DNA from 4 places in the Vibrio tasmaniensis genome. Region 2 is predicted to be linked to each of the others. Evidence: predicted binding sites of a transcription regulator. Region 2 holds the regulator's gene; each other region holds the start of a gene.
What was found. Region 2 encodes PurR, which represses purine synthesis genes. Its sites were predicted from a motif close to TNANGNAAACGTTTNCNTNA; they were not measured.
Positions count from the first base shown of each region.

Region 1 (7,774 bases), 440 kb from region 2:
ATGTAAAAAGGCGATTTAAGATTATGTATATTCGTAGTGCATCGCCTTACCATCACGAACTACTCTTGAATCACAACTAGGTCGTCACGATGAATGACTTCTGACCCATAATCGTATCCAAGAATGTCGCCAATATCTTTACTGTGCTTGCCTGCAATTTTTGCTAGGTCTTGGCTTGAGTAACTGGCGATACCACGCGCAATCACTTTGCCTTTGCTGTCTGTGACTTGGGTGACTTCACCACGAGAGAATTCGCCTTTCACTCGAACAACCCCTTTCGCCAACAAGCTGCTGCCTTTGGTGTTAACGGCATTGACTGCGCCATCATCGACCACGATGTCACCAGCTGAAGCTGGGCCCGCTAAAATCCAGCGTTTACGGTTTTCAAGCGCTTCCGCTAAAGGCAAGAAACGCGTGCCTTGTGGGTTATCACTCAATGAGTCAAACACCACATTTTCAGCACTGCCCGCAGCAATGATCACTTCAATACCCGCACGACGAGCAATATCAGCTGCCTGCAGTTTTGTCGCCATGCCGCCGGTACCTAACGTAGTACCACTTCCGCCTGCGATCTTACGCAGTGTGTCATCAATGGTTTTCACTTCTTTGATGAGTTCAGCGTTTGGATCTTTGCGAGGGTCAGCGGTAAACAGGCCTTTTTGGTCGGTTAATAACAAAAGCTTATCAGCACCGCACAAAATACCTACCAAAGCCGACAAGTTATCGTTGTCGCCCACTTTAATTTCGTTGGTGGCTACTGCGTCGTTTTCGTTTACTACCGGAATAATATCGTGTTCAACGAGTGCGTTGATCGTGTCACGTGCATTAAGAAAACGCTCGCGATCATCGAGATCAGCACGAGTCAGTAGCATCTGGCCAATCTTAAGGCCGTAGATAGCAAACAAAGACTCCCAAACTTGAATCAACTGACTTTGCCCAACTGCCGCAAGCAACTGTTTGCTTGCCATCGAGTTGGGAAGTGCGGGGTAACCAAGGTGCTCACGTCCGGCTGCAATTGCACCAGACGAGACCATAACCACAGAGTGGCCTTGTTTTTTTAATTCAGCACATTGACGAACCAGCTCAACCATATGAGCGCGGTCTAATGCCAATGTTCCACCAGTTAAGACACTGGTACCCAGTTTAACAACGACAGTTTTACGCTGTGTTGTTGTCCCGCTTTGATGATTTGTTGTCATGAAGTCTTTTATGGATAAAACAAATAAGAGGTGATGTTTTAGCAATCAAAAGGGGAATTCACAAGTAGAAAAGGTGCGAAATCGCACCTTTTTTCTTTATATAGAAGAGTAACCTTTAAAATCAGACGAATTCGACAGACTCTTCGTCTAACTGAACGCCGATTTCAAATTTCTTTTGAAGTTCATCAACCAGCTTTTGGTGAAAGGCTTCTTGAGTTCGAGAGACCTCAGCGACCGCCTTCTTAGGTAATGGCAAAGGGTCCCAGTTACCATCGATGTTGTATTTACCCGTGTTGTACTTCGCCGAAAATCCTTCTTCCGACTTATCCAACGCCAACCACCAGCCCCAAAACTCACGTTCTTCTGGTGATTTTTTATCGTTCACACACACAGACAAGCAATCAAAAATATAGTGGCCTTCTTCTGATTGCGGCTCTCTTAAGTAAGGGCCAATAGCTTTTAAAACATTTAACAAGCGATAATGCGTAGGTTGTTGTGTCACTTCTGACATATTGAATCTCCATTTCAATGTTAAGAATGACGTTACTCAGACTGTTATACGTAGAAACTACGCAATTGGATTTTATAAATTATCTCTGAGTATCAGGTACTTACTTTGTACACTTTTCATGCTTAACTAATTTAGGAGAAATGTCATCTAAATAATTCATCCTCAAGCCACTTTATCGCCAATTCGAGGGATTGCTCATAACCTTGTGTAATTGACTTAGCTTTGATTTTCTTCGCTTTACCGTAATCACTGTAAATAGCAACCAGTTGATTATCCATTGGAGGTGATACAGGGTCGCCCTCTAAGGCCAATGCCAAGATCGGAACACTGGTTTTACTGTTTGACAGCAAACCTTGTACCTTGAGTGACCACGCCATCAATTGCCCAGAAAGGCTATTGATATCGACCGCTCCCTTACCAAGACGCGAGGCCAACACATCTAAATGCATTTTCGGCATCTGTTTCAGTTTGTCGGCATGAACAAAGATATCGTGAATAGGCGCGCCTAAAGAGATACACGCTTTAAGCTTATGTTGCTCTAGGAAAGATAATCTCACCATCGCATTGCCACCAAAGCGGAAGCCAAACAAGCCAACCTTGTGGTGATCGACCCACGGGATGTTAGGCAGCTCATTCAAAACAGCTTGGTGAAGACAAGATGAGTCTTCTGTTAACGGCCAATGTGCACTGTGCCCTATTGATGGCATGTCTACCGTTAGCATGGCAATGTTCTTCGGTGCTAAGTAATCCCTAAACAAACGCCACATATCCGTTTGCAAACTATCTAGACCCGCACTGACAATCACAACCGGTTGTGGTTTGTCTGTTTTGGTTAGATGCAAGTTCGCTTTGATCTTCTTGTTTTGGTATGGAATATCAATCTGTTTGACGATCAACTTAGTATGCTTAATCGCTTCAGAGTATGCCGCGTTCGCCAATACTTGAGCCTGAGCCGCCAAATTGTCGTTCTTGAGGTGTGGGTAGCCCGCAATGCTAAAGCACAAAGACGCAGAAAACAGTTCTTCCGCCACCTCTTCGCCACTCTTGTCGTTCGAGCGATTTTGATGCTGCATACCCAGCTTGGTCCACTCGTATGCCCAGTTACCGCTGCGGTAGCCCATGACCGTATCAAGCCACTCATCGGTTGTACGAGAGTTATCTGATGACGCGATGCGGGCCAATACCGCTTCTTGCTCTATTGGATTAACGCCTTGCCATACCCACTGAAGACGTCTTAAGTTTCGGTACCATGATGAGTTTTGCTGTTCACGCTTCTCATCCAATAACTCTTCTGAGCTTGGCATGTAGCGCGTCAGCATTGAGGTTTCTTTAGCCTGCTTATGCTTTACAAACAAGGTTTCCGAAAGGTTCGAGCTCGTTTCTTCTGATTCAGACATTGGGACACTTAATAAGAAATGGTTGTCACTAATAATATAAAAAAAAATGACCCTATAAAGGGTCATTTCTCAAAAAACTAAGTTTACGCTTATTTTGACTTGCGATTTACTGGCTCAACGAAGCTTAAGCTAGTATCCCAAGGCTGCTCAATCCAAGTGTCTTGAGCGATATCAACGATGTACTCATCTAGTAAATGTGCGCCAGATGGTTTTGCACAAACTGCGATTAGTTTCGCTTTAGGATACATTTCACGAAGTTTACGTGCAGTGTCACCACTATCAACAAGGTCTTCAACGATAAGGAAGCCTTCGCCGTCACCCTCAGGTGCTTTAACGACTGTCATATCACGTTGGTGATCGTGGTCGTAGCTAGAAATACAAATCGTATCTACGTGACGAATACCTAGCTCACGAGCCAAGATTGCACCAGGAACCAAACCACCACGGCTTACCGCCCAGATGCCTTTCCACTGCTCTGCTGGCATTTGCTTTTCTGCTAGTTGACGGCAGTAAGTCTGCATATTGTCCCAAGTGATAACGAATTTGTTGCTCATAGTATAAAACCTAATAATTTTGTCATGTTATTAGAGGCTACTTCAAACATAGCCTCTTCAGCGATTAAGCAGAAATCTAGACGATTAAGCGAAAGTATATTTAAGAATAAAGATAGCCGACATTACCCATACAGCAGGTGAAACGTCGCGACCTTTACCACTTAGCAGCTTAATTGCAGCGTAAGCGATGAAGCCTAGTGAGATACCCTCAGCGATAGAGTACGTCAGCGGCATAAGCAGGCATGTTACCACGACTGGTGCAGCTTCCGTAAGATCACGCCAATCAATACCAACTAGGCCAGACATCATCAAAATTGCTACATAGAAAAGTGCACCTGATGTTGCGTAGGCTGGAATCATACCTGCAAGCGGTGAGAAGAAAAGAGCCAGTAGGAACAAGATACCAACAACAACCGCTGTTAGACCAGTACGACCACCCTCAGCGACACCCGCAACACTTTCAACGTAAGAGGTTGTATTTGATGTACCTAGCAATGCACCGATAGACGTTGCTGTAGAGTCAGCAAGTAGTGCTTTGTTCAAGCGCGGTAGTTTGCCGTCTTCTTTTATTAGGTTTGCTTTCGTTGCAACACCAACTAGCGTACCCGCTGTATCGAATAAATCGACGAACAAGAATGCGAATACGACTGAAATCATACCAATTTCAAATACAGCAGAGAAATCAAGCTGCATGAACGTTGGCGCTAGGCTTGGTGGAGTAGACATGATGCCGCCGTATTGAACGTCACCAATTGCAATGCCGATAGCCGTGATTGCTAGAATCGCAATCATTACCGCACCTTTCACACCACGGTGAACAAGAGCAATAGTAAGGAAGAAACCAAGCGCACCTAAGATAGGAGCAATCGCGGTAATGTCGCCCAGTGAAACTTTAGTTGCTGGGTTAGAAACAACGATGCCTGCATTACTAAGCGCGATAAACGCGAGGAAAAGGCCGATACCCGCAGATATACCAACACGCAGAGACATAGGGATCGAGTTGATAATCCATTCACGAATCTTAAAGATACTTAAGAAGATGAAGATCACGCCTGATACGAAAACCGCTGCCAGAGCAACTTGCCACGTATAACCCATCCCCATAACCACTGCGTAGGTAAAGAATGCATTCAAACCCATACCTGGTGCTTGAGCGATTGGGTAGTTAGCAACAAAGCCCATGATGAAACAGCCAATAGCAGCCGCTAAACAGGTTGCTACAAATACAGCGCCATGGTCCATACCAGCATCAGCTAGAATCATTGGGTTTACAAAAATGATGTAAGCCATTGTTAGGAAGGTTGTTAGACCTGCGATGATTTCAGTGCGCACATTGGTGCCATTTTCACTGAGTTTGAATAGCTTTTCGAACATTATCGAATCCTATAAGGGTAAAGAGTAAACGGTTGCGTAATCGATTGGCTGTGGATTATAAAGTTATCAAATAACAAATTCCAGATAGAATTAAGGCTCTAATCGATATTTATCAGAATGCCGTATTAAACGAAGCAATTAAAAATCAAAGAATTAGTGTAAAATAGCGTTTAAAAACAAATAATTAAAAACAAAACATCCAATATAATTAGTTGGTTGTTTTTTCTACCCTTGGCTATTTTCATTGAGAATCTAGCTTATAAATTCTGAATTCAAACTCACAATAGTTACGTATTTTTCAACAGAATCAGTAATAAGGCGCAAATTGATATTTCGGCGTTTAAAAAACAACCATGCAGAACAGCAGGAAAATGATGAGTGATAAGTGATAAGTAATAAGCGGTTTAGAAAAGTAGCAGGCAAAAAAAACGCCACTCAAAACTGAGTGGCGGTAGAATCTGTCAACCAAAAGGGCTGTAAAAGAATTCCAATATATAGGGGTGAACAAAACTGTTCGAGTTACATGCTTACGGTATTAGTAACCAAAGCTAGTAGGGTATGCAAAGTTGCTAGTGTAAACAGAGCTGTTAAGCCAGAACATTGCAGATGGTAAACCTTTCATAACTATCACCTTAATAAATCAATAAAAAACGAATTTGATTTCTCGGTTCCTTGGAGGCGATAAAACGGACTCATCCTTTGAGCATTTACTCTTCACCTTAGAAGTTGGTTATTAATATACCCGAAAGAAAAAAGATTACAAGCATTATTTGCTACACGTCACACTTTTGGCCATTTATGGTTATTTTGCAAACTCATTTTTGTAATTTAATTACAAAACAGAATTAAACAAACGTTTGCTTACACCTTTTATAAGCGTCGATATGCTTAATTATGATCAGATGGACAAGATCGCTTTCAAAATTTGAGGTATTTGAAGTTTAGAACCGCTACTCGTCAAAACGCGCAAGTGGTATGCTGTTGCCATCAAAACAGACCCATATTTTAGATTTTTGTTCTAGGTTTTTACCCATACAAAACCTAAATATATGGTTATCAAATAAAAAAGGAGTCATCCGTGTCTGAATTCCATTCTGAGATCAGTAAATTGTCCCCTGCCCCTATTTGGCAGTTTTTCGATAAAATTTGTTCAATCCCACACCCTTCGAAACATGAAGAAGAGCTTGCTCAATACATTATTGCTTGGGCAACAGAGCAAGGCCTAGATGTACGTCGCGACCCAACGGGTAACGTATTCATCAAAAAGCCTGCAACGGCGGGTATGGAAAACAAAAAAGGTGTCGTGCTACAAGCTCACATCGATATGGTTCCACAAAAGAACGAAGACACAGTTCATGACTTCGCTAAAGATCCAATCCAACCATACATTGATGGTGAGTGGGTTACAGCGAAAGGCACAACGCTTGGCGCTGATAACGGCATGGGCATGGCTTCTTGCCTAGCGGTTCTTGCTTCAAACGAAATCCAACACGGCCCTATCGAAGTTCTACTAACAGTAGATGAAGAAGCAGGCATGACTGGTGCCTTCGGTCTTGAAGCTGGTTGGTTAGAAGGTGATATCCTTCTTAACACCGATTCAGAGCAAGAAGGCGAAGTGTACATGGGTTGTGCTGGCGGTATTGACGGCGCAATGACATTTGAAATTGCACGTAACGCGATTCCAGCTGACTTCGTAACACGCAAGCTAACGCTAAAAGGCCTAAAAGGCGGTCACTCTGGTTGTGACATCCACACAGGTCGTGCAAACGCAAACAAACTGCTTGCTCGCTTCCTAGCGGGTCACGCAAAAGAGCTAGACCTTCGCATCGTCGAATTCAAAGGTGGTAGCCTTCGTAACGCGATCCCTCGTGAAGGTTTCGTAACGGTTGCGGTTCCAGCAGCAAACCAAGAGAAACTGGCTTCGCTATACAACTACTACACTGAGCTACTTTCAACAGAGCTAGGCAAAGTAGAAGACAGCATCGTGACTTTCAATGAAGAAGCTTCTGTAGAAATGGGCGCACTAGCGTCAGCAGACCAAGCTCGCTTTATCGCGGCACTTAACGCATGTCCAAACGGCGTGATTCGTATGAGTGACGAGATTGAAGGTGTTGTTGAAACGTCTCTAAACGTAGGTGTTATCACAACAGAAGAGAACTCAATCACAGTGCTTTGCCTGATCCGTTCTTTGATCGATTCAGGTCGTAGCCAAGTAGAAAGCATGCTGCACTCTGTTGCTGAACTAGCAGGCGCTAACATCGCGTTCTCTGGTGCTTACCCAGGTTGGAAACCAGACGCAGATTCAGAAATCATGCACATCTTCCGCGACATGTACGAAGGTATCTACGGTCACAAACCAAACATCATGGTTATCCACGCTGGTCTTGAGTGTGGTCTATTCAAAGAACCTTACCCGAACATGGATATGGTTTCTTTCGGCCCAACCATCAAGTTCCCTCACTCTCCTGATGAGAAAGTGAAGATCGATACGGTTGAGCTATTCTGGAATCAAATGGTTGCACTGCTTGCAGCTATCCCAGAAAAAGCATAATTCGGTAAGCTATGTATGTTCAATAAATGGTGTTTCCAATAAATAGGGCTCTTCACTAAATAGCACTTTTCAGTAAACACCGTTTATAGACACAAAATAAAACAGGTACTCAATGAGTACCTGTTTTTGTATCCAACCTTTGTAGCTATGTACTTGTGACTAAATAAACAATTAAGCGCGTGAAGCCG
Region 1 covers NZ_AP025510.1:743,685-751,458, reverse strand. Annotated here, with positions in the region: gene proB (glutamate 5-kinase) at 60-1,244, opposite strand; gene crl (sigma factor-binding protein Crl) at 1,321-1,710, opposite strand; gene frsA (esterase FrsA) at 1,854-3,107, opposite strand; gene OCV44_RS03520 (xanthine phosphoribosyltransferase) at 3,197-3,661, opposite strand; gene OCV44_RS03515 (NCS2 family permease) at 3,746-5,035, opposite strand; gene OCV44_RS03510 (aminoacyl-histidine dipeptidase) at 6,114-7,586, shown strand; gene OCV44_RS03505 (DUF3332 domain-containing protein) at 7,758-7,774, opposite strand, start outside.
Region 1: the regulator PurR is predicted to act here: its motif matches at 5,056-5,075, upstream of OCV44_RS03515 (NCS2 family permease).

Region 2 (7,774 bases):
TGGAACCCGGAAACAGACGCTTTCCTTCCTCGTAAATTCAAAGCGACGAAACACAGCATGACTCGTGGGAAATCAGCTTGTAAGCAAAAACTGCAACAAGATGTTGGCTTACCCGTTACCGATTGTGCGGTTTATGGCATGGTTTGTCGTCTGACCAACCAAAAAGGCGTTCATTACTTACTGCCTATCATCGAGCAGTTCTTGAAAAACGAATTGCAGATCGTGATTGTCGGTACTGGTGACCCGGTTTTGGCGAGTCAATTGAAAGAGCTATCCGCACTTCATTCAGACAAGTTCTCATTCGTAGAAGCCTACAATAATGAGTTGGCGCATTTGGTTGAAGCGGGTTCTGATTTCTTCTTGATGCCTTCTGAATTTGAGCCTTGTGGCTTGAACCAAATCTACAGCATGGCTTACGGCACTTTGCCTATTGTGCGCTCTGTTGGCGGTTTAAAAGACAGTGTGAATGATTACGATCAGGATCCAGAAGTCGCGACTGGGTTTGCTTTTGAAGAGCCAACACCGCAAGCATTGCTATCGGTATTGCATCGTTCATTACTACTTTATGCTCAAAATCCATCTGAAATTAAGCGGGTTCAACTTTACGCGATGCAACAAGACTTTAGTTGGGAAGATGCGGCCAAAGAATACTTGGCCATGTACCATTCAGCATTTTAACTTGTTGACTTAGCTTTAAAATTAGCTGGCGGACAACAACAGCTCGTAATAAATGAAGGCGCTCTAATTGTAGAGTGCCTTTTTGTTTCCTGGTCAGATCACATCACGTTTACGAAGAGAAAGCTTGCAAACTCATTTTAGTCAGGTAGAAAATGTGGTCAGGTATTCACATGACTAGTGTTGGGTTTGACACTATTATCACTTAAAATTCTTCATTGCGTGATATCCTTAGTCATCGCCTTGTGATGAGGCTTAGCTCCATAAATAAATTAAGCGATAGGTATGTCTGAGAGTTTATTATTTCATAAAACATTTACTCACCCTACGAGCGATGAGTGGGTTGTGTTTGTGCATGGCGCCGGAGGCAGTTCCTCCATTTGGTTTAAGCAGATCAAAGCCTATAAACAGCATTTCAACTTGCTTCTCATTGACTTGAGAGGGCATGGTAAATCAGACAATATACTTAAAGATCTGATTTCGAACCGTTATACGTTCAAATCAGTAACGCTCGATATACTTAAAGTGTTAGATCATCTAAAAATCCGATCCGCACACTTTGTAGGCATGTCTTTGGGTACGATTATCGTTCGCAACGTGGCTGAATTGGCGGCAAGCCGAGTACGTTCTATGGTGCTTGGTGGTGCCGTTACTAAACTTAACACTCGTTCTCAAGTCTTAATCAAATTAGGAAACTTGAGTAAGCACATCATTCCTTATATGTGGTTATATAGCCTTTTTGCTTATGTTGTGATGCCGCAAAAAAGTCAGAAAGAATCACGTCACCTATTTATCCGCGAAGCTAAAAAGCTGTGCCAAAAAGAATTTAAACGCTGGTTTATTCTCACGGCTGATGTCAATCCATTGATGAAGTATTTTAAAGACAGAGAGTTGCCGATTCCGACTTTGTATTTGATGGGGGAGCGCGATTACATGTTCATCAAGCCGGTTAAAGAAATGGTCGAAGCGCACGAGTCGAGCGAGTTGGTAGAAATTGCCAACTGTGGGCATGTATGTAATGTAGAAAACCCTGAAGAATTCAATCAACAATCTATCGCTTTTATTCAAAAGCAAATTCAGTGATTCTCTAGGTCCTTGATCAGAACATACTTGAATAGAATTGAAATAAAAACGGGAAGCTAATAATAGCTTCCCGTTTTTTGTAGGAGGAGGTATCTAACCGAATGGTTTATGGTCTTTAGAGCTTCCCTATTCAGGTGAAGCAGCACCACACTGCCAACAAGAGCCAAATTGGGCTTCATTAACTTCATGACACTTTCCACAACGCCACTCTTCATAGATGATCGAATCTTGCTGTTTTTGGTAGTCATTGACGATCGTACGGGCTTTGCTAGCGAGCTCTGGCTCATATAACCATACGTAAGGGTCTGTATCCTCAGTAAATGGGATTTCCCCTTTTAAACCAAACAAACCCTCACCACGGACTTCACACGCAATATTCTCACTTTCTAACAATCCACAGATGATATGAGCTTCTGTCGGATTCGATGCACTGAAGATTTTCATTGAAATAGAACCTTATTTGGCTGCATGCATTATTTAGCTATATAAGTTATTTAGTTATATTCGCTACTCAGCGACAGGTGCTGAGCGAAATTTATTCATCAACCATTTGGCAATAATTGGGAACACACCCAGCAAGGCAAATGACAACAGTACTGAGGGAGACACGATACCCGAAAGTGAATCAATTTCTGCGAGTTGAGTTCCGGCATTCAAGAAAACGGCAGTACCCGGCAACATCCCGATTTGACTTGTAATGTAGTAACGACTCACCGACATCGGTGTTAGACCCATCAACAGATTAATAAGGAAGAATGGGAATACGGGAATTAGACGCAGAGAAAACAAGTAAAATGCGCCGTCTTTTTCAACGCCTTTATTGATGGTGGCTAGCTTGTCACCAAACTTGGTTTGGATCCAGTCACGTAACAAGTAACGGCTACTTAAGAAGGCGAGGGTTGCACCAATGGCACTCGCGAAAGACACCAGTAGTAAGCTGTTCCAGAAACCAAACAGCGCAGCCCCTAACAGCGTAACAACGGCAGCGCCAGGAATTGAGAAAGCCGTAATCATGACATACGCGACAAAGTAAATAGCGGCAGCGGCAATGAAATTGCTCTCGATGTAGTCATTTAAAACAGCTTGTTGGGCTTTTGCATTTTCAAGCGTGAGGTACTGGCCAAAATTGACGCCTAACAAGACGATGGTTATGACCAACACAACACCCAATATCATTTTCTTACTCATTGGTACTTCCTCTAAATTTTCAATGCATACCATTAGTTTTTCAATGTATACCATTAGTATAGATAGACAGGCAAAGCATAGGATAACTTTCACCAGATATAAAAAAAGCCGCAAAAATGCGGCTTAGTTATCTAGATAATTTGCACTGACAATGTTAGTTGACGCTATTGATAAGCTCTTCACGACGTTGCTGCGGTATAACAGACCAATGTGTACCATTGATCGCGCCTTCTAGTGCCCACAGCAGTTCAATACTGACAGAAGACGCATGCGATTCTTTGATGGCGTTAAATGCGTTTACAGAGCCAGATTCATATAAACGTTCTACAGAATCAATTCCTGCCTTTTTCAACATCCGCTCAGTGGCGAGTCGAAGATTAGGCAGATCTTTGAGTCGAGTTGGTTTAGCAGAAGATTGTTCAGCTTTCTCTTCTTTAGCAAAACCTAGAGACGTAGTCGCAAGCTGCAAGATTTTTTCTTGGTCTTGCCATAAGCTCTCAGGTAAAGCGAAATATTTAGTAACGACAGGGAAACCACGTTTTTTGTAGACGTAAGGTTGAAACCCTTGTTGTTCGAATTGTTGTGTTGTGCATTTGTCAGCTCGTATATGCAACTGGTCATTCACAACCAGGGCAAACATTGTGTCATCAGCAAAAAGCCCGAATCCACCAAACATTGAGCGTGACTTAATTTTTCCTAGGGGCTCAAATAATTTCATTGAGTCCTTTAGTATCGGTTTATCCATGTTATTTATCTCGGTGTATTTGAACTACGCCACCAAATAAGCAGGTCCGAGAGATTAGCAAAATGTTGCAATTAAATTGTCAATAGGCTGTAAATTACTAAAGTATTAGTAGTTACTGCATTTTGCCATCGGTAACCCCGCTACCATACCAACGAGTGGTTTAGGCCGGAAGCTTTGCGTCCCACTTTTTCAAGTGGTTTGCCCTGTGCGTGACTGGGTTATTAGAATAAAGTTTTTGTTGAATTAGGCTCACACTTCTTATTTCAAAATGTGACGTTGCTTCAATTAATGATCTTTGAATTATGCATGCAAGTGCACTTTGTTTGTTGAGAAAAAAAACGCACCTAAAGGTGCGCTTGATTAAACTAAACTCATTACATCAATTAATTTAACGTTTTAACTGTACTTCGCTCAACAATTTCAGGGTGCATTTCGAAGACGCGTTTTTCGTGGTCTTTGTCTTTTATACGCTCTAGTAGTATTTCGAATGCATTTTTACCAACACGGCGCTTAGGTTGGTGAACCGTCGTTAACGGTGGAGAGAAGTATTCAGCCAATTCTATGTTGTCGTAACCGATCACTGAGATATCTTCAGGAATACGAATTCCTTTTTCTTGCAATCGGCTCATCAAGCCTAATGCCATGGTGTCGTTAAAACAGAATACAGCAGTAGGGCGATCTTCCATCTCGATGATTTGGTCGGCAGCAATTACAGCTGTGTCACACTCAAAGTTGCCTTCAATGATCATATTATCATCACCGGCAATCTTTGCTTCATTGAGTGCGCGTTTGTAACCGGCGATGCGCTCAACACATGCTGCTTTGTCTAAGTGGCCACTTAAACATGCGATCTTGGAGTGACCGCGCTCAATAAGGTATTTGGTTGCTAGGTAGCCACCTTCTTCAGAGTTATCGATGATCTTATCAGCCTGAGAGCTTTCAGGGCCCCAGTCCATGATAACTTTAGGGATGTCTGCGTGACGGTCTAACATCTCTCTTAGTTCTTCAGTTAGGTCAGAACACATAACTAAGATGCCATCTACACGTTTCTCTGCAAGCATGCGAATGTAGTCACGTTGCTTTTCGTAGATACCGCCCGTATTACACAAAATCAAAGTGTAACCTTGACGGTAGCAGTAGCTCTCAACACCATCAATAACTTCAGAGAAGAACAGATTGGTTGATTGAGTCACTAACATACCGATAGTGCGTGTTGTATTGCACTTCAGACTACGAGCAACGGCACTTGGCGCATAGTTAAGTTCGTCTACGGCTTTATTAACTTTTTCTTGAGTCGCTTCAGCAACAAAGCGAGTTTTGTTGATTACGTGAGAAACGGTTGTTGTTGATACGCCGGCTAAGCGTGCGACATCTTTTATAGTGGCCATGTTTTTATCCTAATTAGAAGCTACTTTCCCAAAGTACGGAATGAAGTAGCCGTTAAGCTACCTAACTAAGAGCTTAAATTTGTAGGGCTCTTTGGGTACTAAAGTGCTAAAAAACAAAAAACCGCTATTGAGCGGCTTGTATTAACACCAAAATGCTCTGAACTTTACTAAGTGTAGCATTTCGTGAATGTTTCATATTTTATCGTTTGCGGTCACAATTTTAGACTGACTAGAAATTACTCGCAATAAAATTCACCCAGAAATCCGGGTGAATGGTCACAATTCTATTGAATTTATTTATCGATTCGTCAAAAAAGCTTATTCGCCAGCTAGGTATTGAGTGTCCAGTTTACAGAATGCCAATAGCAGAGATGAGACTGAAGCGTAGAAACCGAATGGGTCAACGTCATGACATTTAACGTTGAACTTTGGTACCCAAGTAAGCAGTTGCTGTTCGATAAATTGTTGTTGAACTGCGAAGGATTTTTCTAGTTCTTCTTCAAGCTCGGTTTCGTTCGAACGAATGATGAGATTACCTAGAAAGTCGAGTTCGATAGCAATGTGATCAGCTGGCTCTTTTAGGTCTTGGTTAACCACTAAGTTGTGTTTAGCCATGATCTCTTCCATATCTTTTGCTGGCTTATCGTTTAAAAGGCCAGTCTTGCCGATATACATAGAAGCGTAAGGAAGTGCGCCATGTTTATCTGTTTTTAAGAACAAGTCACAGAAGTCAGCAGACAATTCTAATTGAGCATCTTCACGTGTTTGTAGACGGTTTAGTGCATCCACTAAGCTATCAATCGCCGGCTTTAGTGTTTCATTTTCGCCTAAGCCTGTAAGGAAAGAACGAATTTCAACAGAGTGGTAGTGATCAAGTTCTTCTTGAGTGAGCTCTTTAGCGAACAAGCGTGATAGCCACCAGTATATTTCTGCTCTTTGCTCGTTGAACGCTTTCGTATCTTTCATTTCTTAGATCCTGATTGAGTCTTGTGGTGTGTGTATACCGAGCATCGTCAAGTGATTTGGGTATAGGTACACCAAGGCTGAATAACAAGGTTATTTGCGAAACGCAAAGTGACTCGTTAGTAGTAATACCTATATTGAATTGCGATGGGCGACAAATAGCAAGGTTTAAGATTGTCTTGTATCAAAAAAAAATCATGTTTCTGGCTTTTATCTTCTGTAGTACTAGAATTGTTACGAGTTATGAATAGAATGGTCAATGAAACTATTAAATAAGAAAAGTGGTGTAGATGAGCTATCACGTATTAGTCGTAGAAGATGATGTGGTAACCCGCAGTAAACTGGTTGGATATTTCCAGAATGAAGGTTACACAGTGAGCGAAGCTGAAAGCGGTGCTCAAATGAGAAAAATGTTAGAAGAAAATAACGTTGACCTCATTATGTTAGACATCAACTTGCCAGGCGAAGATGGATTGATGCTAACTCGCGAATTACGCAGTCAATCAGACATTGGCATAATTTTAGTTACTGGACGCACGGATAGCATTGACAAGATCGTTGGCCTTGAAATGGGCGCTGATGATTACGTTACTAAACCTTTCGAACTTCGCGAGTTGTTGGTTCGAGTTAAAAACCTCTTGTGGCGCATTTCGGCGGCTCGTAAGACAGCAGCGGTTGCGGTAGAAGAAGCAGGAGACGAATCTGTGGTTCGTTTTGGTGAGTGGACGTTTGATATACCTCGCCGTGCATTAAGTAAGAATAACGAGCCGGTGAAATTGACCAAAGCGGAATATGAACTGTTGGTTGCGCTCTCTTCTTACCCTAACCAAGTTTTAAGTCGTGAACGTATCTTGAATATGATCAGCCATCGAGTGGACGCGCCGAATGACCGCACTATCGATGTATTAATTCGCCGTATGCGTGCAAAAATGGAGTTTGATCCTAAGAACCCACAAATTTTTGTGACGGTTCACGGTGAAGGTTACATGTTCGCTGGTGACTAACTTTCCTTTGGATACCGACTATAGTCAGTAACGATACTTGAAAGTAAAAAAAACCGAGACATCAATGATGCCTCGGTTTTTTTGTTACTGAACTTTTTAATTGTTTATCATCGGAGTACTGCTCTCGACAGGGTCATTACTTGTGTCTAGCCAATCTCGCAAGCTTTGCCAAACTAATCCCATCGTCTCATGCCAATAGCGCTCAGTCTGCTCGAGATAGATAGCCTTAGGCATATACTTATTCCATGGTTCAACAATGCCTTCTTGTGCAAGGTAGTTGGTTGGTGCTGGTAATGGTTTCATGCCCGCGGCATTGAATTCATTAAGGGCGCGAGTCATATGGCTCGCTGATGTCACGAGCACCATTTTCTTATTCTTAACGAATGCAGCGGCTTGGCGAGCTTCTTCCCACGTATCTTTCGCAGTTTCAAGCAGAATGATATCGGGTTTTGCCACGCCGAGTGCTAGCGCTACTTTAGCCATCATTTTTGCGTTGCTCACCTCAGTGCCTGCGCCATAACCAGACAAAATGAGTTTAGCTCCGGGGTAAAGACGTAAGATACGAATCCCTTCACTTAAGCGCATCAGACCGGTGCGGCTAAGTTCTGATGTTGGTGGGATTTGGTCATCAACAACGTGACCACTTCCAAGAACCATAATGTAATCGACGGTATCATCGATAGGTAAAAAAGCGGTGTGTTGCCTTTCCATTGGCATTAAAAGTTGAC
Region 2 covers NZ_AP025510.1:1,182,839-1,190,612, forward strand. Annotated here, with positions in the region: gene glgA (glycogen synthase GlgA) at 1-678, shown strand, start outside; gene OCV44_RS05530 (alpha/beta fold hydrolase) at 961-1,758, shown strand; gene OCV44_RS05535 (putative signal transducing protein) at 1,885-2,202, opposite strand; gene OCV44_RS05540 (TVP38/TMEM64 family protein) at 2,266-2,946, opposite strand; gene OCV44_RS05545 (TfoX/Sxy family DNA transformation protein) at 3,101-3,691, opposite strand; cyclic di-GMP riboswitch class I at 3,819-3,904, opposite strand; gene purR (HTH-type transcriptional repressor PurR) at 4,075-5,079, opposite strand; gene torD (molecular chaperone TorD) at 5,398-6,045, opposite strand; gene torR (two-component system response regulator TorR) at 6,333-7,046, shown strand; gene elyC (envelope biogenesis factor ElyC) at 7,143-7,774, opposite strand, start outside.

Region 3 (7,774 bases), 1.2 Mb from region 2:
CAAACTGCTGAATGAGACCGCCTCTGCGCCAAGCGTGCTTTTCGTTAAAGGTCACGTTGAAAAACTGATTGAGCCTCAAATCGCGATGGTTGGTAGTCGTAACGCCAGTCTCGAAGGGCTGCAAACTGCGAAGTCCTTCGCCAAAGAGTTCGTCCAAAACGGTTTGATTGTCACCAGTGGCTTAGCGCTTGGTATCGATGGCTATGCTCATGATGGTGCTCTAGATAAAGGAGGGGAGACTTTTGCTGTGTTGGGTTCAGGTTTGGATTCCATTTACCCAGCGCGACACAGAAACTTAGCCGATAGGATCTGTGAAAATGGCGCATTGATTTCAGAGTTTCGCCCTAGTGCTAAACCTCGACCTGAACATTTCCCTCGCCGTAACCGTATTATAAGTGGGTTGTCGCTTGGAACTTTGGTGGTTGAGGCCGCTGAAAAGAGTGGCTCTTTGATTACAGCTCGCTATGCCATGGAGCAAGGCCGAGAGGTGTTTGCGTTACCAGGCTCTATTCATAGTCCAACCAGCCGTGGCGGCAATAGCTTAATTAAAGCTGGTGCATGTTTGGTGCAAAATGCTCAAGATGTTCTGATCGAAATAAAGAGTCTGTTAGACTGGTCTATAGATCAGCAGCCCAGTTTGTTCGAGCCTACGTCGAATGAGGGGGAAAATGAACAATTGCCATTTCCACAGCTGTTAGCTAACGTAGGATTAGAGGCGACACCCGTTGATATTTTGGCACAGAGAACCCATATACCTGTGCATGAGGTCATGATGCAGCTTTTAGAGCTTGAGCTCTCAGGGCATGTTGTTGCAGTTTCCGGTGGCTATATTCGAAAGGGGAGAGGCTAAGCTATGATGATGGACATACTGATGTACTTGTTTGAAACCTACATCCATAGCGATTCTGAATTGCAGGTGGATCAAGATGAGCTGGAAGATGAGCTTCTTCGAGCAGGGTTTCACCAAGATGATATTTATAAGGCCCTCCATTGGTTAGAAGATCTTGCGGCATTGCAAGATACCGAGAACCAAGCGGCGATTAGTGTGTGTTCCAATACCTCGATGCGTATTTATACCAGTCGAGAGATTTCACGCATTAATATGGAGTGTCGAGGTTTCTTACTGTTCCTTGAGCAGATCAACGTACTCACGACAGAGATTCGTGAAATGGTGATTGATCGTGTGATGGGGCTTGAGACAAACGAATTTGAATTGGATGATCTGAAATGGATTATCTTAATGGTGCTATTTAATGTGCCGGGTAATGAAAGTGCTTACACGCAAATGGAAGAGCTGTTGTACACCAAAGAGCAAGGTATCTTGCATTAATACAGGCTTGTCATGAGTAGTAAGATTGATAATCAGCTTTTTTCAGCACATGAACATGCATTAGAGCATGAACCATGTCCACAGTGCGGTGGAGAGCTTCAGCTTCGCCATGGTAAGCACGGCCCATTTTTAGGCTGTAAGCAGTATCCGAGCTGTGATTACATCAAGCCTCTGCATCAGAACGATGGTCACGTAGTGAAAGAGTTGGGTGTGCCGTGCCCTAAATGCCAAAACGAATTGGTATTAAGGCAAGGTCGCTTTGGGATGTTCATTGGTTGTAGCAGTTACCCAACGTGTAATCATATCGAATCTTTGGACCAACCAAAAGAACAACCTGAAGAGCAGCCACTTGTTGCTTGCCCTGAGTGTGGCAGAGGCCATTTGGTTGAGCGTAAATCTCGCTATGGCAAAACCTTCTATGCGTGTGATAACTACCCTAAGTGTAAGTTCGCAGTAAACCAACCACCTATTCTCGGTCGTTGTGAAGAGTGCCAGTTCCCGTTGTTACTTGAGAAGAAAACAGCCAGTGGAACCAAGAAACAATGTGCTGATCGCAAGTGTCACCACATTCAATCTCAATAACCTGCTGTTATAGACACAAAAACGGCGCTCAATGAGCGCCGTTTTTATATTAAATCCACAATGAAAGCTTACTTCAGTTGCTGTGCGAATTCATGCACAGCAGGGTAGGCTTGTTTGTCGAGAATGTCTGCCAGTGAGCATAACGCTCTTTGCAGCTCTGCGTTGTAGTCAGCGCTCACGTTAATGTGGCCCATCTTACGACCTGCACGCTTCTCTTTACCATACCAATGAACATGGCAACCACCTTGAGCAAGAATTGCTTCAGGTAGGGTATCTTCACCAAGGATGTTGATCATTGCGGTTGGACGAATCAGCTTAGTGCTGCCTAATGGCATCCCACATACGGCACGTAGATGGTTCTCAAACTGACAAGTTTCAGCGCCTTGTTGTGTCCAGTGGCCCGAGTTATGAACACGTGGTGCAATCTCATTCACCAGCAGCGAACCTTGAACATCAAAGAACTCTAGCGCGAGTACGCCAACGTAATCCAAACGCTCTGCAACTGCGATGAACATGGTTTTTGCTTGCTCTTGTAGTTCAATATCGTCAATGGCTGTAGATAAGCTCAACACGCCATCGGTGTGAACATTCTCAGCCAGTGGGTACACTTGAATCTCGCCATTGGTACCACGAGCACCAACCAGTGATACTTCGCGGTCAAATGGAACAAACTCTTCAGCCACAATGGCTTGGTTGTCTGTTGCGGCAATGCACTCAGCCATTTCTGTCCAAGTCGCGTCAACATTGTCTAATGTCTTTAAGCGCCATTGACCTTTGCCATCGTAGCCACCAAGTGTGCTCTTCAATACCATTGGTAAGCCAACGTGAGCGATCGCAGCGTCAAAGTCTTCGCGAGAGTTAATCACGTAGTACTTAGCATTTTTCACGCTTGCTTCGTCTAACAGCGCTTTTTCAAGGCGACGGTCACCACCGGCTTTGATTGCTTCTGTTGTCGGTAAGAATTTACCGCTGCGCTCGCATACCTCAAGAACATCGTGAGGGATATGCTCGAACTCGGCAGTAATCACATCCGCACGCTCAATCGCATTTTCTAAGCCGTTGCCCAGAATCGCTTGCGTTAATGGGTGAACAATATTTTTGCTGCCAACATCAAAAGCAGAAATTTCAATATTCAGCGGTGCCCCAGCTAGGGACATCATGCGAGCAAGTTGGCCCGCGCCTAACACAAGAACATGCATGGGAATTAGTCCTCTGCAGGGTTAGGATTAGCAAGAACCGTTTCTGTTTGCTCAGAGCGGAACGCTTCTACTTTTGCCATTACTTCTTCATTGTGTGTACCAATGATTTGAGCTGCTAGGATGCCTGCATTGGCAGCACCAGCTTCACCGATAGCCAAAGTACCTACCGCGATACCTTTTGGCATTTGTACGATAGAAAGCAGTGAGTCCATGCCCTTCAGTGCTTTAGACTGAACAGGAACACCTAAAACAGGTACGCTTGTGAAAGCTGCAGCCATGCCCGGAAGATGCGCAGCACCGCCAGCACCAGCAATAATTACTTTAATACCGCGCTCTTTCGCACTGGTTGCGTAGTCAGCAAGCAACTGAGGTGTGCGGTGAGCAGAAACCACTTTTGTTTCGTACGCCACGCCAAACTGATCCAACATTTCTGCAGCTAGCTTCATTGTTGGCCAATCAGATTTAGAACCCATGATAATACCGACAGTCATCTCAAACTCCTTCAGGTACGATTTAATTAGTGATTAGATATTTTGCGCGCATTATACGGGTAAAATTGCTCAAGGAAAACGTTTGCGTCAGTGTAAGTTGTTAATTGATACATTTTATAAACAAATAGCTTTAGTCACGGTGAATGATAATTTGTACACTTAGTGAGTTAGATAACTGAATTAATGAGGCAACCCGTGGATAACTTTCAACATACTTTGCAGGCATTACAACAAGGTGAAGTCATTGCTTACCCGACCGAAGGCGTTTTTGGGGTCGGTTGTGATCCTGATAATCCACAAGCCATCAAGAAATTGCTCGATTTAAAACAGCGACCGATGGACAAAGGGTTGATCCTAATTGCTGCGAGTTACGAGCAGTTGCTGCCCTATATTGACGAAAGCCAGTTGACGGAAGCGCAGTTAGCGACCGTAAAAGCAACATGGCCGGGCCCGGTCACTTGGATTATGCCAACCAGTAGTAAAGTAACTGATTGGGTCAGTGGCCAGTTTGATTCCATCGCGGTACGAGTGACGGATCACCCTTTGGTTCAAAGAATGTGTAATGAGTTCGGCAAGCCGTTAACCTCTACCAGTGCCAACCTGACTGGCGAGCCGCCTTGTATGACGACTGAAGAAGTTCAACAGCAGCTGGGTCAACATTTGGTGGCTATTCTCGAAGGTCAAACGGGTGGTCGTGAGAAGCCAAGCGAAATTAGAGATGCAAAAACGTCGAAAATATTAAGACAGGGTTAAACCCTGCAAAGGAAGAAAGATGTCAGCAATTGATAAAGAAGCAGTAAAACAGTTTTTACTGAGCCTACAAGATTCGATTTGCCAGCAGCTTGAGCAAGCTGATGGCACTGCACTGTTTGAAGAAGATGCATGGGAGCGTGAACCTGGCGAGCGCCTGGGTGGTGGTGGTCGAACTCGTGTGATGACCAACGGTGCGGTATTTGAGCAAGGTGGGGTTAACTTCTCTCACGTAGCGGGTAAGGCGATGCCTGCCTCAGCAACCGCTCACCGCCCTGAATTAGCCGGACGTAAGTTTGAGGCGATGGGGGTTTCATTAGTTATCCACCCTAAAAACCCATATATCCCAACCTCACACGCGAACGTTCGATTCTTCATCGCAGAAAAAGAAGGGGAAGACCCGATTTGGTGGTTTGGTGGTGGTTTTGACTTAACGCCATTTTATCCTTTCGATGAAGACTGCCAATCTTGGCATCAAACCGCTAAAGACCTGTGTGCGCCGTTTGGTGATGACGTTTATCAAGAACACAAGGAATGGTGTGATAAGTACTTCTATCTGCCTCACCGTGATGAAACACGTGGTGTTGGTGGTCTGTTCTTTGATGACTTAAATGAGTGGGGTTTCGATAAGAGCTTTGCTTATATGCAGGCTGTCGGTGAAGGTTTTGCAGCCGCTTATCTACCAATAGTTGAGCGTCGTAAAGCGACACCTTATGGTGAACGTGAGCGTGACTTCCAGCTTTATCGTCGTGGTCGCTATGTTGAGTTTAACTTAGTGTATGACCGAGGCACCTTATTTGGCCTGCAAAGTGGTGGTCGCACAGAGTCTATATTGATGTCGATGCCACCGTTGGCTCGTTGGGAATATCGCTATGAACCACAAGTGGGCTCACCAGAAGCTCTGCTTTATAGTGACTACCTAAAGCCTCGAGTTTGGTAGTTCTTCCTTCCTTATAGGGATAGTGATAGGGTCATCTATATAGAAGACCCTTTTTTATTTCTGTTAGGTAAGGATATGACACAGCAAGTAGATCGTTATGCCGTTTTCGGTAACCCTATTGGGCAAAGCAAATCGCCATTCATTCACACATTATTTGCTCGCCAAACCAGCCAACAACTTACCTATACAGCATTACAGCCAGAACATGGTGAATTTATCACTGCTGCGAAAGCCTTTTTCAGCGAAGGTGGTAGAGGATGTAATGTCACAGCACCTTTTAAAGAAGATGCGTATCAGTTCGCTAATCGCCTGACTGAAAGAGCTGAACTCGCAGGTGCCGTAAACACACTTAAGAAGCTCGATGATGGAGAGATCATTGGTGATAACACCGATGGTGAAGGTTTAGTTCAAGATCTTCTTCAACATCAAGTAGTCCTAGAAGGGGCTCGCGTTCTTCTACTTGGTGCTGGTGGTGCTGCTCGAGGAGTGATTCAACCTCTACTCGACCAAAAGCCACAACAGTTGGTAGTCGCTAATCGAACCAGTTCAAAGGCTCAACTTCTGGCTGAGATGTTTTCTTCACATGGAAACATCAAAGGAATGGGGTTAAGCGATGTTAATGAAGGGTTTGATGTCATCATTAACTCAACCTCGTCTGGTCTAAGTGGTCAACTTCCTGAAGTTTCTGAGATTATCTTCAATTCGAATAGCGCCGTTTATGACATGGTTTACGGATCGGGCACCACGGTATTCAATCAGTGGGCATTCGATAATGGTGTTCATACTGCTTATGATGGCTTGGGTATGTTAGTGGGGCAGGCAGCTGAGAGCTTTATGCTGTGGCGTGGTCTTCGCCCAGGAACAAAACAGATTTTAAGAGAACTACGCAAAAACCTAGAGATGTAACAAGGTATTTATAAAAAATGAATCAATCAATTCTATTTCCTGATATCCAAGATTGGGATGAAGAAAATCAATCAATCATCTTCCCAGCACAGCAGTCTGGCGCATTGATTGAGTGTGTTATGTCTATTGAAGAGCTGTCTCGATTGGCAGGTAAAGATATAGAAGAAGGCGATCAAGCTTTAGTTATCTTTTCAGAGTTACGTTTTGATATTGAAGAGCTAGCTGAAGAGTTAATAGAAGAAGAGGAGTATGACTCCTCTAATCGGATTCAGATCAAAGTGCTTTAGACTGGCAACACAGAATCTAAATAGTCGTTTTTATTCTGAACATAGTTGTCAGCTGACTTCTGTAAAAAGGCACGCTCTTTATCATTTAATGGGCGTGCTTGTTTTACTGGGCTTCCTACATATAGATAACCGCTTTCAAGTACCTTATTAGGCGGAACCAAGCTACCAGCACCAATCATCACATCTTCTTTAATAACCACGCCATCGAGCACGATAGCTCCCATACCAACAAGTACGCGATCTTCAATGGTGCAGCCGTGCAGCATTACTTTATGCCCGATAGTGACATCATTACCTATTAGTAGAGGATAACCCTCAGGGTTTTCTGCATTTTTATGGGTGACGTGCAAAACGCTACCGTCTTGGATATTCGTTCTATCTCCAATATGAATGTGGTTCACATCCCCTCGAGCTGCAACTAAAGACCACACACTAGAGTCGTCACCGATTTTGATATCACCAACCAGAACAGAACTTGTATCTATATAGACACCTTGTCCAATCTGAGGGGATATTCCTTTATAACTGCGTATTGAACTCATAAATCCTCCTTTATATAGGCACCTTAAGCCTTTAATTAAGAAGAATACTAGTGGAAATGGGGTGTTCTGAACAAAAAACGCTCGAACAATCAAAAAAGTAAGAAAAACTTCAAAAAGGGCTTGCCAGTGTGATCGAAATCTCTATAATGCGACCTCGTTGAAACGGGAAGGCTTCTTAGGAAACCAACACGAATCAGCAGGTCAAATTAGCCAAGCTAAGCGCTTGAAAAAAGTTTTGAAAATAGTGGTTGACACTAAAACTTAAATCGCTAAAATGGCCGTCCGATTTGAGCGAAGCTCAAAAAGGAAAAGCTCTTTAACAATTTAAACCTATCAATCTGTGTGGGCACTCGTTGATGAATATCAAAACGTTATTACTTAGGTAGTAACAGTTACTTCGGTAACAAAATTGATTTCAATGAACTGAGTGACCAATACGAATAACTTCGGTTATTTGGCACAGTCAATTCATTACCATTCTGTTGGAATGGTAATAGCTTTAGAATTACATGTTCATGTTTACATGAATATTAGTTTTGAAGTCAGTATTCGTTGAGTCACAAAATCTTAAATTGAAGAGTTTGATCATGGCTCAGATTGAACGCTGGCGGCAGGCCTAACACATGCAAGTCGAGCGGAAACGACACTAACAATCCTTCGGGTGCGTTAATGGGCGTCGAGCGGCGGACGGGTGAGTAATGCCTAGGAAATTGCCTTGATGTGGGGGATAACCATTGGAAACGATGG
Region 3 covers NZ_AP025510.1:3,171,965-3,179,738, reverse strand. Annotated here, with positions in the region: gene dprA (DNA-processing protein DprA) at 1-850, shown strand, start outside; gene OCV44_RS14185 (DUF494 family protein) at 854-1,330, shown strand; gene OCV44_RS14180 (DNA topoisomerase family protein) at 1,343-1,912, shown strand; gene OCV44_RS14175 (5-(carboxyamino)imidazole ribonucleotide synthase) at 1,981-3,111, opposite strand; gene purE (5-(carboxyamino)imidazole ribonucleotide mutase) at 3,117-3,602, opposite strand; gene OCV44_RS14165 (L-threonylcarbamoyladenylate synthase) at 3,798-4,355, shown strand; gene hemF (oxygen-dependent coproporphyrinogen oxidase) at 4,375-5,292, shown strand; gene aroE (shikimate dehydrogenase) at 5,368-6,198, shown strand; gene OCV44_RS14150 (DUF1488 family protein) at 6,216-6,485, shown strand; gene OCV44_RS14145 (gamma carbonic anhydrase family protein) at 6,482-7,027, opposite strand; rRNA gene OCV44_RS14140 (16S ribosomal RNA) at 7,597-7,774, shown strand, end outside.
Region 3: the regulator PurR is predicted to act here: its motif matches at 3,673-3,692, upstream of purE (5-(carboxyamino)imidazole ribonucleotide mutase).

Region 4 (7,774 bases), 1.3 Mb from region 2:
TCAAGGGATCTCAGATATTGGCTTTATTGGCGTTGATCCTAGCGATAAATCAACCGGTGAACTGCGTCTTAAGGCTTATCTCGATTGGTGCGAAAGCACTGGAGTGATTGCGAACTATCGCACTGGTCAGCTTCATCATGAAAGCGCTTATCAGCTGGTGGATGAGGTGCTAGCTCCTGCGACTCAAGCACTTGTTTGTGCCAGTGACACATTAGCTCTTGGCGTGATCAAGCGTCTTCAAGAACTACAACGTGAAGATGTGGTTGTAACAGGTGTCGGTGGCAATGATCTTCTCTCTTTCTTGTTCCCGCGAGTATTTAGTATTGATCCTGGATATCAATCTGCAGGAAAATTGGCCGCTAATCTATTGATCTCTCAGCTTTTAGGCAATGCAGAGATCTCTCATCACACGCAATCTCCGATTCTATAATCCACTCAATTAAGCGAAATTGAACCGCTTAGATTAAAATTAGAGTGTGATCTCTTTCAATTAATGGGACTGTTCCCATTTTAATTTATCATTCACGTGGGCATTATAATAACTGTGATTGGGAATGTTCCCATAAGTCTAAATCCGAGTAGTTATCGCTGCATGGTTTAGATGAGTAATTGAATGAAACCAGGGTGGGGTAGTATGAGTAAGATAGCGAAGCAAGACGTTGCGCGTCTTATCGAGTTAGTCGGTGGCAAAGAAAATATTGCGAGTGTCAGCCATTGTCTAACTCGACTGCGTTTTGTATTGAACGATACGGAACAAGCGAACAAAGCAGAATTAGAGAAGCTTAAGCTGGTAAAAGGCTGCTTTACTAACGCAGGTCAATTCCAAGTGGTTATTGGCACCGAGGTTGATGAGGTGTACGCACTTCTGATTGAGCAAACCGGTAAAGATGCATCATCAAAAGATGAGGCGAAACTGGCGGCTCGCCAAAATATGAACTTCCTTGAGCGTGGTATCTCCCATTTAGCCGAAATTTTCGTACCACTGCTGCCAGCCATCATTACTGGTGGTTTGATTCTTGGTTTCCGCAATGTGATTGGCGACATTCGCATGTTCGACGGCAAAACCTTAGTTGAAATCAGTCAATTCTGGGCAACCGTTCACTCATTCTTATGGTTGATCGGCGAAGCTATTTTCTTCTTCCTACCGGTTGGTGTGTGTTGGGCAACGGTTAAGAAACTCGGCGGAACGCCTATTTTGGGTATTACGCTTGGTGTGACCTTAGTTTCTCCACAGTTGATGAACGCTTACATGATAGGTAAATCGGTACCTGAGGTGTGGGATTTTGGCTTGTTCGTGATTGAGAAAGTCGGTTATCAAGCTCAGGTGATCCCTGCGATGTTAGCGGGTGTGGCTTTGGCGTTCATTGAAACTAACCTTAAGCGCATTGTTCCAGCTTATTTGTACCTAGTGGTTGTGCCATTTGTTTCGATTATCTTGTCTGTGATTCTAGCGCACGCCTTTATTGGCCCATTCGGTCGTATGTTAGGCGATGGTGTGGCATTCGCGGCTAAAGCGGCAATGACAGGCGACTTTGCTATTCTGGGTTCAGTGGTATTTGGCTTCCTTTACGCACCTTTGGTTATTACGGGTATTCACCACACAACCAACGCCGTTGACCTACAACTGATGCAAGACTTAGGTGGCACGCCAATCTGGCCTTTGATTGCGCTATCAAATATCGCACAAGCTTCAGCGGTTGTCGGCATCATTATCTTAAGTAAGCGTGAAGGTGAGCGAGACATTTCAGTACCTGCAGCAATCTCAGCCTACTTAGGTGTGACAGAGCCTGCGATGTACGGCATCAACCTTAAATACAAATTCCCAATGCTGAGCGCAATGATTGGTAGTGCTGTTGCTGCCGCAATCTGTGGTAGCGCAGGTGTGATGGCGAATGGTATCGGTGTTGGTGGCTTGCCGGGTATCTTATCGATTCAACCTCAATATTGGTCGATTTACTTAGTCGCGATGCTGGTGGCGGTTGCACTGCCGATAACGCTGACATTGTTCTTCTATAAACGAGCACAGATGAAAGGCGAGTTAGAAACCGCCAACGCGTAATGTATTTAGCAAGCGATGACTTCAAGTGAGTCATCGCTTTTTCTCTTAGTTATAACGGCTATTCGACCATGATTTGCATGGTGATTTTTATTTTATATTTTCTGGTAAGTGAGTGTTAGAGATGGCGATGACTGAACATGATGAAAGTTGGTGGAAAACCGCAACCATCTATCAAATCTACCCAAAGAGTTTTTGTGACAGTGGCAGTAAAGGCACTGGTGATATCAAAGGGATCATTTCGAAACTGGATTACCTCAAACATTTGAGCGTGGATGCGATTTGGCTAACCCCAGTTTACGCATCACCTATGATCGACAATGGTTACGATATCTCGGACTACTACGCGATTAACCCTCAATTCGGCACCATGGAAGACTTTGACCTGTTGCTAGCTGAAGCGCACCAACGTGGTATTCGTATCGTGATGGATATCGTGGTCAACCATACTTCAACCGAGCATGCGTGGTTTCAGTCTGCATTGGGTGACAAAAACAGCCCATACCGCGACTACTACATCTGGAAAGACCCAGTAAATGGTCAAGCACCAACCAACTGGCAGTCTAAGTTCGGTGGTAATGCATGGGAAATGGATGATGCCACTGGGCAATATTTCCTACATTTATTTGCGAAAGAACAGGCCGACCTTAACTGGGAGAACCCTGTTGTACGTGAAGAAGTGAAAGATGTCATCAGCTTCTGGGCTGAAAAGGGCGTCGATGGTTTTCGCTTGGACGTGATCAACTTGATTTCAAAGCAGCAAGATTTCCCGAATGATGATATTGGTGACGGTCGTCGCTTCTATACCGATGGCCCACGAGTGCACGAATACCTGAAAGAAATCAGCGAAGCGGTATTCCAGAAATACGGCAGCGTGACCGTTGGTGAGATGTCTTCAACTACGTTGGAACATTGTCAGCAGTACTCAAATATTGATAATAGCGAGTTATCGATGGTGTTTAACTTCCACCACCTTAAGGTTGATTACACCAATGGTGAGAAGTGGACCAATGCACCATTTGATTTCTTACTGCTCAAGTCGATCTTCAATCACTGGCAAACCGGTTTGAACGGCAAAGGGTGGGGCGCACTGTTTTGGTGTAACCATGACCAACCAAGAGTCGTGAGCCGCTTGGGTAACGATCAACAATATCGCGTTGAATCAGCCAAGATGCTTGCCGCCTCGGTTCACATGATGCAAGGCACACCTTATATCTATCAAGGTGAAGAGATTGGCATGACTAACCCGGGTTACACCGACATCAGCCAGTATCGTGATGTTGAGAGTACCAACATGTATGACATCATGGTGAACCGTGATGGTGTGGGTCATGAAGATATGATGGCGATTCTGGCGCAGAAATCTCGTGATAACTCTCGCACGCCGATGCAATGGAACAGCGAAGTGCATGCAGGTTTCTCACAAGCTAAGCCGTGGCTAGATGTTGCGAATAACTACACTGAGATCAACGCTGAGCAAGCGCTAGAAGATAAAGACTCTGTGTTTTACTTCTACAAGAGCTTGATTGAGTTACGTAAAGAAGTCCCCGTGATTACTCATGGTAGCTACAACGATTTGTTGCCTGAGCACCCATCGGTATTTGCATATTCTCGCGAGACTGATAGTCAGACTTTGTTGTGTATTAATAACTATTATGGTGAAGAGGTGGAATGCGTTTTACCGGAACGTTTTGATATGAGTAAAGCGAAGAGTCTGCTGTCTAACTATCAAGAAGCGAACGCTTCAGTAGCATTACATCATCAAGTCTTACGTCCTTACGAGACTCGTATTATCTTGATTGAAGATTAGCCTTGTTGCTATTTCAATAAACCTTATTCACAGTTTCCCCTAAAGATTTAGGTTTCAACAAAGGCTTTGGAGTGCTCCCAAAGCCTTTTTGTTTTAGTGATGTCTTGGTCATCGTGTTTCTGCTTGTATAGTTGAGAAGCTAAAGCAGCAGATATTAGCAACACAGAGCAGGTAATAAGCGCTAAGACGCGTAATTCACCGAGTAACGAGTTGGCTTGTGATTCATTGCAAGCACGATATTTAGTACCGCAGTACCCAATACAGAAACGGCAATTACCCAAGGTGATACGAAGAAGCATGACGCAAACAGAATACAAGCATCAATGCCCATCTGAGTTTTGCCTACAGAGATGCCGTAGCGGTCTTGGATAAACAAACATAATACGTTGAAGCCACCCAAGCTTGAGCGATGACGGAATAGTATTAGCATACCTAAGCCCATTAATAAGCCACCGGCAACAGCACAATAGATCTCGTTATGAACTTCTAGTGAGATAACTAGGTATAAATGGTCGGCAAACACAGACACTAACGCCCCAGCAATGGCACTGCTAATGGCAAAGCTACGGCCAAATCGTTTCCAAGCTAATAAATAGAATGGACAGTTGGCAACAAAGTACAAAATACCGAAGGTTACAGGTAAGAATTGACTCAAAAGCAGAGCCAAGCCAGTAGTACCACCAGTAAGCAGGTTCGCTGACTGTAAAAAGAAGACGCCTAACGCCACTAAAAACGTGCCAGTAAGAATGGCTACCCAATCTTCTTTACGTGAGTGTTTTTCCATCGTTTTTATAATTACCTAACCAATAAAGGCGTGCATAGTAGAGAAAAACCTTAGCTTTCGGTAGCTTGAGGGGCAAAATTAAGGTAAACCTATGTAATCTGCGTTTTACAGGGTGTAAAGCGTAAAATTGACAGTAAGCGTCATCTTTGGTTGGATAAGCTGAATAACCATGATGAATCTTATTTGTGATTATGAAAAAACTACATGATAAAATTGCAATTAGCTCTTTATGACCTAGATCAAATTATGTAGAATGCGTCACATCAAAACGGTGACGGAAACGTTTGCTTTCGGTCATTGTGTGGTTTTTTTGAAACTTTCAGTACAATCTGAGTCAGGAGATACAGATGCTTAAGCGTGACATGAACATTGCTGATTACGATGCGGACCTATTCGCAGCTATCCAAGAAGAAACTCTTCGTCAGGAAGAGCACATCGAACTTATCGCTTCAGAAAACTACACAAGCCCACGTGTAATGGAAGCTCAAGGTTCTCAACTTACAAACAAATACGCTGAAGGCTACCCTGGTAAGCGTTACTACGGTGGTTGTGAGTTCGTAGATAAAGTTGAAACTCTAGCAATCGAACGTGCATGTGAACTGTTTGGCGCTCAATACGCGAACGTACAACCTCACTCAGGTTCTCAAGCAAACAACGCTGTATACATGGCACTACTGAATGCTGGCGATACTGTTCTAGGTATGAGCCTAGCGCACGGTGGTCACCTAACTCACGGTTCTCCAGTAAACTTCTCTGGTAAGCTTTACAACATCATCCCTTACGGTATTGATGAAGCAGGTCAAATCGATTACGAAGAGATGGAAGCGCTAGCTATCGAGCACAAACCTAAGATGATCATCGGTGGTTTCTCAGCTTACTCTCAAGTTTGTGATTGGGCGCGCATGCGTGAAATCGCAGACAAAGTAGGTGCTTACTTCTTCGTAGATATGGCTCACGTTGCGGGTCTAATCGCTGCAGGTGTTTATCCAAACCCAGTTCCACACGCTCACGTTGTTACAACAACAACGCACAAAACGCTTGCTGGTCCTCGTGGTGGTCTTATCCTTTCTAACGAAGGCGAAGATCTTTACAAGAAGCTAAACTCAGCAGTATTCCCTGGCGGCCAAGGTGGTCCTCTAATGCACGTTATCGCTGGTAAAGCAGTAGCGTTCAAAGAAGCTCTAGAGCCAGAGTTCAAAGAATACCAAGCTCGCGTTGTTGCTAACGCAAAAGCAATGGTTGCTGAATTCCTAGCACGCGGTTACAACATCGTTTCAGGTTCTACAGAGAACCACCTGTTCCTAGTTGACCTAATCGACAAAGACATCACAGGTAAAGAAGCAGACGCAGCACTAGGTTCAGCTAACATTACAGTTAACAAGAACTCAGTACCAAACGATCCACGTAGCCCGTTCGTTACGTCTGGTATCCGTATCGGTTCTCCTTCTATCACTCGTCGCGGTTTCTCTGAAGCAGACGCGAAAGAGTTAGCAGGTTGGATGTGTGACATCCTTGATAACATGGGCGATGAGTCTGTTATCGAAGCAACTAAAGCAAAAGTACTAGAAATTTGTAAGCGTCTACCTGTTTACGCTTAATTTTTCTGCGTAGTAATTTGAACTTCGTTGTCGAGCATGCTCACTTACATTCGTAAGCTCCGCGTGCTCTCCTAGAATTTCAAACGACTACTTTGAAAATTGATTTAAAAGGTCCCTTTTGGGACCTTTTTTGTATCTGTAGGCATGAGAGTTAGGTTATCTGAGAATACAGAAAGGCAGGTACTAAAAAGGGTTGATGCTTTCACATCAACCCTTTTGTACTTTATCGCTTTTTTTTGTCGCTTCTACTTTTTGATGCTAAGTAGGGTGCCAGACTTACATTTGAAAGAGTAGTAGTGACGGCTTTCGTTGAATTTACCTAAGCCTTCACCATCACAATAGTCGATGTTGATATCGCGCATAATTTCTAGCGTATCTTCACTGTTTAAGGCAAATTTAGAGCCGTCAGAGCAGACGATACGTACTCTTTCATCATGGCTTACAGAGTAGATATCGACTTCAGTATTACACAGCTCAAAAGAGGCTTCACGGAAGTTGTCTTGCTGAGTATTTGAAGCGCAACCTGCGGTAAATACGGCTGCGATAACGGCTAAAAGTCCGAGTCTTTTCATTGTTAGTCCTTCGATATCATCGAATTTGGTGATGAGTTTTATATGTTGTTTGGAGTAGCCTATACAACAACACGCTTTGATTCAAGGCGCGTCGGCTGACTCTAGGATATAAAAGTATAGGCGCAAACAGATAATTTCTAATAAGTTTATTGGTCTTGGCCTATTACGTACCTCAAACAAAAAAGACCAACACAGAGGTTGGTCTTTAAAATTAAGTGTGTTCTAAATGACTATCGAAACTGTTTGGCTTCCGGAAGGAATTCAAAACCAGCAGACGCAAGTTTTGCGGTCAATGCAGCTTTGTCGATTTCATAGAAATTAACGACTCGATCTAAATCACCGCCAAAGTCGTCACGCAGCTTCATGTTGACGATGCTCATCAACATCACAGGATCCATCTTTTCAAAGTTAGCGAGGTTCATGTTAGTCCTCGTAATCTGAGATCAGTAGGTTCGCTGCGGCAAATGCAGCGCGCTCTCTTGCTTCTTTAGGAAAAGACTCATCTGCAGCAAGGTCGTTCAAGGTTTTTACCGCGCAGGTAATCGCTTTAGGGATATAGCCTTGGTCGCCACTGCCAATTTGAGAATACAGTTCACGCACCAAATCACAACAATCGTATACTTTCATTTTTATACCTAACCAAATGATAACTGCTCTCAATATACACATAGAGATAAGCAAAAACAAAGTGGATCTGACTAAGTTCAGAGTTAGATTGTTCTTGCTCAATATCTCATTCTGTTGATGCTCAATGTATCACTTTGCTAACTTGTTACTTAGTTTGATATTACTGCTTAGCGAGATATTTACGGATTAGCCTGATAATTACCGCTTAACCAGAGATTTGCTGTTCAAGTTGATAAGTAACCTCATCAGCAAGGTTGAGTTGCTTAGCTAACTCTTTGAGGTAAGCCTTCTCCATGAAGTTTTGCTCATCCGCTACAATCAAAGACG
Region 4 covers NZ_AP025510.1:2,446,073-2,453,846, reverse strand. Annotated here, with positions in the region: gene treR (trehalose operon repressor TreR) at 1-430, shown strand, start outside; gene treB (PTS trehalose transporter subunit IIBC) at 635-2,059, shown strand; gene treC (alpha,alpha-phosphotrehalase) at 2,181-3,866, shown strand; gene OCV44_RS11020 (YitT family protein) at 4,048-4,650, opposite strand; gene glyA (serine hydroxymethyltransferase) at 4,998-6,248, shown strand; gene OCV44_RS11010 (hypothetical protein) at 6,494-6,820, opposite strand; gene OCV44_RS11005 (DUF4250 domain-containing protein) at 7,051-7,242, opposite strand; gene OCV44_RS11000 (YaeP family protein) at 7,244-7,447, opposite strand; gene OCV44_RS10995 (tellurite resistance TerB family protein) at 7,653-7,774, opposite strand, start outside.
Region 4: the regulator PurR is predicted to act here: its motif matches at 4,923-4,942, upstream of glyA (serine hydroxymethyltransferase).